Regions from separate parts of the Erwinia persicina genome, predicted to be linked through region 2. Evidence: predicted binding sites of a transcription regulator. Region 2 holds the regulator's gene; the other holds the start of a gene.
The links. Region 2 encodes CRP, which controls carbon source genes, mostly activating them, when cyclic AMP is high. Its sites were predicted from a motif close to ATGTGANNNNNNTCACAT; they were not measured.
Positions count from the first base shown of each region.

Region 1 (3,167 bases), 630 kb from region 2:
TCAGTGAAGGCCAGGCTTTTTATCTCGGCAAGGGTAAAATCAATGGCGTAATAACGCCCGTCGGCCCGCGCACGGTGCGGGAAGCGGCTGGCAACGTCGGTCACGCGATCGAGATAGTGGTCATGCAGCACCACCAGACGATCGTCTTTGGTCATCACCAAATCCTGCTCAAGGTAATCAGCCCCCTGCGCGTAAGCCATCGCTTTCGCCGGCAGGCTGTGCTCAGGCAGGTAGCCACTGGCACCGCGATGGGCAATCACCAGCGGTGAGGTACTCGCGGCTGTCGCCGCGAGTGAGGTGGTCAGTAACACGGTTGCGATAACGTTTTTCAACATAATTACCCGTCCCGATCAGAGTGAGGTCAGTCGCTGTTTGTGTTTTTTCTCGCTCATCATGGTCATCGCCAGCAGGATCACTGCCAGCACACAGCCGCCGATCATGATGATAAAGCCGCCGTCCCAGCCGAAGTAATCGACGGTGTAACCGACGATAGCGCTGGCGGCAACGGAGCCTCCCAGGTAGCCAAACAGACCGGTAAAGCCGGCGGCGGTTCCCGCTGCTTTTTTCGGTGCCAGCTCAAGGGCATGCAGGCCAATCAGCATTACCGGACCATAGATCAGGAAGCCAATCACCATCATACAGGCCATATCCACGCCAGGGTTACCTGCCGGGTTCATCCAGTACACGACAGTGGCGATGGTCACCAGCACCATAAAGAATACGCCGGTGGCACCACGGTTGCCTTTGAAGACCTTGTCGGACATCCAGCCACACAGCAGCGTGCCGGGAATACCTGCGTATTCGTAGAAGAAGTAAGCCCACGAGGATTTATCCAGCGTAAAGTGTTTCACTTCTTTCAGGTAGGTCGGTGACCAGTCGAGAATGCCGTAGCGCAGCAGATAAACAAACACGTTGGCCAGAGCGATATACCACAGCAGCTTGTTCGGCAGAATGTACTGCATAAAGATCTGCTTTGCGGTCAGCTCGTCTTCATGTTTTTCGTCGTAGTCAGGCGGGAAGTCATTTTTGTACTCTTCAATCGGCGGCAGGCCACAGGATTGCGGCGTATCGCGCATCAGCGCAAAGGCAATAAGCGCGATGAGAATGGCCCCGAAGGCAGGCATATACAGCGCGGCTTTCCAGTCGTTAAACCAGGCCATACCCAGCAGGAAAAGCAGAGGGGGGATGCCGCCACCGACGTTATGCGCACAGTTCCAGACGGAAACGATGCCGCCGCGCTCTTTCTGTGACCACCAGTGCACCATGGTACGACCGCACGGCGGCCAGCCCATCCCCTGGAACCATCCGCAGAGGAATAACAGAACAAACATCACCATAATGCTGGACGTGGCCCAGGGAACGAAGCCCATAAACAGCATCACAGCAGCAGCCAGGATCAGACCGGCAGGCAGGAAAACGCGGGGGTTGGAGCGATCAGACACCGAACCCATGATGAATTTTGAAAAACCGTAGGCGATAGAGATACCGGACAGCGCAAAGCCCAGATCGCCGCGTGAGAAGCCCTGTTCTACCAGGTAGGGCATCGCCAGGGCGAAGTTTTTACGCACCAGATAATAGGCAGCGTAACCGAAGAATATCCCCAGAAATATCTGCCAGCGTAGCTTGCGGTATAACGGATCAACGCGGCTGTCATCAACGCGGGGCTGATGTGCAGCGGGTTTGAAAAAACTTAACATTTTGGCCTCCCATGGCTCGAAAGTCTGTTATCCGGCTTCGAATGCGCAGATAAAGGAAACATTAACCCGAGTCATCAGGGGTAAATGTTCTATTTCGCGCATAGCGTAGTCGTTATCAGAAAAGCTGACTGTGAAGAAAGGCGCAAATGTTACAGTTTTATGACGGAATGGCTATATCTACATCACAAATTGGTGATTTATTTTCACCATGAAACTATAAAATGTGATTATAGTCACAAAAGTAATTCCATGCCGTGAGTGGGGTTTCGTTTGGTGAGTGAAAATGTTCTAAAAGGAAGATGGCAGGACTGATGGTGAGTGCAAAGATTAACGCCATCAGGTGACGTTAATCTGCCATGGAGACGTTATGCTTTTTTGGCCGGACGGATTTTCATGGTCAGGCCCTTGAGGAAATTACGCAGGATCTGGTCGCCACACTCGCGGTAATTTTTATGCCCAGGTTTACGGAAGATAGCACCAATCTCTGACTGTCCTACCGCAAAATCAGCACTTTTCAGCAGTTCCAGAATATCAGTGGTTTTCAGGTCAAAGGCCACACGCAGCTTCTTCATCAGAATGTTGTTGGTCATTTTACGTTCAATGGAAGGGGCGGGGGCATCTTCGCTTTTACCGCGACGCTCAAAAATCAGGCCATTGAGAAAGTAACCCATGATGACATCGGGGCAGGGGCGGAAGCCGGCTTCATCCTCTTTTTTCAGGAAGCTGTGTACTTCGGCTTCGGTCACTTCGCTCTCTGCCAGCGCCAGAATGCTTACCACTTTAGCATCGCTCAGATTCAGCATGTAACGCACGCTGCGCAGGACATCGTTATTGGTCATAGGGTCTCTCTGTAGTGAAACAATTGCAGTGCGCGCAGTATAACCCGTCATACCTCAGGCTGCATCTGCGTTAGCGGATTGCGCTGACCTGAGGCGCTCCTCTCCACCAGCGTTTCGCCGACGGCCAAAGCCTTACGAAGGGCTGACGTACGGGTGGGGAATACCCGGACGCGAGGCATCGCGCACCCGTGGTAAATGATCGCAGGCGTGCTGACGGGCAGAACGAATAAAGGCCTCCACGACCGGCTGGCGCTGTTCGCCGTCGCGTACTGCAGCGTACAGTCGGCTCCAGAGTCCTTCCCCTAAGGCTTTGGTGACCACCAGTCCCTGATGCTCGAAACTCTCCACCACCCAGTGTGGCAGCGCGGCAATGCCCATCTGCGCTGAAACCATCTGGATCAGCAGCAGCGTATTATCCACGCTTTTTAGCGTCGGGCTGACGCCAGCGGGCTGCAGAAAATGCCGCCAGATATCCAGACGCTGTCGCTGTACCGGATAGATTAGCAACACTTCACGGGCCAGATCCTCGGGGGAAATATGGACTTTCTGTGCCAGGGGATGGTCAGGTGCCAGCACCAGGCGTACCTCAAAATCAAACATCGGCGCATAGAACAGACCGCTACGCGGCAAA
Region 1 is NZ_CP082141.1:4,398,531-4,401,697, reverse strand. Features, by position in the region: gene glpQ (glycerophosphodiester phosphodiesterase) at 1-335, opposite strand, end outside; gene glpT (glycerol-3-phosphate transporter) at 351-1,697, opposite strand; gene K6L24_RS20295 (YehS family protein) at 2,063-2,536, opposite strand; gene metR (HTH-type transcriptional regulator MetR) at 2,669-3,167, opposite strand, start outside.
Region 1: a site for CRP is predicted at 1,919-1,936, ahead of glpT (glycerol-3-phosphate transporter). Genes of this name have one in related genera too.

Region 2 (3,167 bases):
TCTGGCGGCAATGGTCTGTGCGTTCCAGCGGATCACCGCTTCGGCATGGCTTTTTTCCACCAGCTTTTGCACTTCTTCCGGCTGATGCAGGCTGACCGCAATATGTTCCTGCAGATCAAGCGCCACCTGGAATGCACGTGTCAGACGCTGGTAGTGGCTGTCCCGATTGGCGGACAACATATGCATCTGCTGATAGCAGGTGTTAATCAGATCGACGGCTTTCTGCTGGCGCGCCAGCAGTGGGGGCAGGGCAGTCTGTGGATCGGTAAGTCGGGTCAGCAGAGTGTATTTAGCTTCACAGTAGTCAGCCAGTTCGCGATACAGCAGGCTGAGGGTTTCACGCATCGGCTGCTCTTTCCACAGCCAGAACCAGAACCAGTTAAATGCCCCGTACCAGACGGTCCCCAAAATATATAACAGCGGCGGTTGCCACAACGGCATCCGCCCCGCCAGGCTGAGCGTGAAGATGGCGGCTATTAACGAAGCCGGCAGCAGGCGGCCATGAAGGGGGCTAATCTCACCCGTGACGCCCAGCACTAAGGCCATGATCAGCAGAATAACCGGCAACGGCACGCCCTCTAACCCGGCGTACTGGATCAGGAAGCTGCTGGAGGCGAACAGACACCCGCCGACGATGAGGCGTTTAAAGAAGCGTTTGTGGGGGGTATCCAGACCGGCGTTATTACAGCAGGCGGGCACTAAGGAGAAAAGCAGTCCGTTTTGCAGGTTGCCCAGCATCCAGCCGATCGCCACGGGTAAACACAGCACCAGCGTTTGTCTGAGCGCATAGTTAACTTCCGGGTGATAGATAATTCTCCGCCACATGAGCCACACCAAATAAAAACGGCGCGACAGGGCGTCGCGCCGTGGGTTCAGAGCCGGTTAACGTGTGCCGTATACAACGATGGTTTTACCATGTGCCGAGATCAGGTTCTGATCTTCCAGCATTTTCAGAATACGGCCTACGGTTTCACGGGAGCAGCCGACAATCTGGCCGATCTCCTGACGGGTGATTTTAATTTGCATGCCGTCCGGGTGCGTCATGGCATCGGGCTGTTTGGCCAGATTCAGTAACGTCTGGGCAATGCGTCCGGTGACATCCAGGAAAGCTAAATTACCCACTTTCTCTGACGTAACCTGCAGTCGACTCGCCATCTGTGAAGAGAGACGCATCAGAATGTCAGGATTCACCTGAATCAGCTGACGGAATTTTTTGTAAGAGATTTCAGCCACTTCACAGGCTGTTTTCGCACGTACCCATGCACTGCGTTCCTGACCTTCTTCAAAGAGGCCCAGTTCGCCAATAAAGTCGCCCTGGTTGAGGTAAGAGAGGATCATCTCTTTGCCTTCTTCATCCTTGATTAACACCGCTACAGAACCTTTAACGATGTAATAGAGGGTTTCCGCCTTTTCACCCTGATGTATCAGCGTGCTTTTGGATGGATATTTGTGAATATGGCAATGTGACAGGAACCATTCGAGTGTAGGGTCTGTTTGCGGTTTGCCGAGAACCATTCGCTGTTATCCTCTGTTTGTAATCGTGCCTAAATATACCCTCTATTCTGCGGGGGAGAAGTGCGTTACCGCTAACCTGCCGCGCGAAATATTTTAGGATATCAGGGGATGAGTCCCTGTCAGGCGTTGAAATATTCAAGCGTTCCCATAGGAATTATACGGGCCTCTGTTAAGAGCATGGCTCGTGCTGTCGTCCCGTTTTACTGTGCATTGTCTTGCCAGTAAATAATTGCAGCTTTGTTTGTAGCACAGCTTTACAAGGCTGTCTTCTGTTGTCTCGCTTCAGCATAGTTGGAAAAAGGCAGCGTTGCCGTTTTTATTGACACAGCGTACTCTGCGGTAACTGAATGAAATCGAGGATTTTGTTATGCAGGCACGTGTTAAATGGGTTGAAGGGCTGACATTTTTGGGAGAATCCTCATCGGGTCATCAGGTGTTGATGGACGGTAACTCCGGGGATAAAGCACCCAGCCCGATGGAGATGGTGCTGATGGCCGCCGGAGGCTGTAGCGCCATTGATGTGGTTTCTATTTTACAAAAAGGCCGTCATGACGTGGCTGATTGCGAAGTGAAGCTCACGTCGGAGCGCCGTGAAGATGCTCCGCGAATCTTCACGCACATTAATCTGCATTTTATTGTCAGCGGCAAAGCGCTGGGTGATAAAGCCGTCTCACGCGCCGTCGACCTTTCCGCAGAGAAATACTGTTCGGTGGCCATTATGTTGGGGCAGGGTGTCAAAATGAGTCACAGCTACGAGGTCATTGACCTCGCCTGACAGCATGTGACTGATGTCTGCGCGAGGGGCGTACAGTTCCCTCGCGTCACTCTTTTCCTCCCGCCATCTTCGCCAGCGGCACATCATGCTGAGCACGTCATCACGCGCATTTCACGCCACAGTCTGGTGAGGTGAGCGCAGTATATTTCATCCTGTTTACTGTCCTTCACGCTGATTTACCGGCGCAGTGACCGAAGGTCTGAATACTCCGGCCTGTCGTTCTATCGTTTCAACTAATCACGGAGTGATGATGAATACCAAGACGTTAATTCAGGATGTCACCGCAAAAGTGTTGCATTGGCGGCGTCATATCCACGCCCACCCGGAACTCTCTTTTCATGAACAGGGCACGGCCGACTATGTCGCTGCTGAACTGGAAAAGTTTGGTCCTCTGGCTATCAGCCGGCCCACCCCCAACAGTGTGCTGGCTGAACTTTCAGGCCCACACAGCGGGGAATGCATTGCTCTGCGGGCCGATATGGATGCCCTGCCCATTGAAGAGCTGAATCAGGAGCCGTTTACCTCGCGTCATCGCGGCGTGATGCATGCCTGCGGGCACGATGCGCATACGGCGATGCTGATGGGGGCTGCCTGGGTGTTATGCCAGCAGCAGGCGCAGATGGCAGGGAAGGTGCGATTCATCTTTCAGCATGCGGAAGAAGTGCCACCGGGGGGGGCCAGTGAGCTGGTAAAGCTCGGCGTGCTGGACGGAGTATCACAGATTTATGGTTTACACGTGTTTCCCACCCTGCCAACGGGGACGGTGGCGGTGAAAGAGGGCGTCTTCAGTGCCGCCTGTGACAATTTTGACCTGGTGTTACAGGGAAAGGGGGCGCATGCGGCGATGCCGCAGCAGAGTACGGACCCGCTGGTGTTG
Region 2 is NZ_CP082141.1:360,187-363,353, forward strand. Features, by position in the region: gene K6L24_RS01540 (YccS/YhfK family putative transporter) at 1-825, opposite strand, end outside; gene crp (cAMP-activated global transcriptional regulator CRP) at 883-1,515, opposite strand; gene K6L24_RS01550 (OsmC family protein) at 1,883-2,290, shown strand; gene K6L24_RS01555 (amidohydrolase) at 2,538-3,167, shown strand, end outside.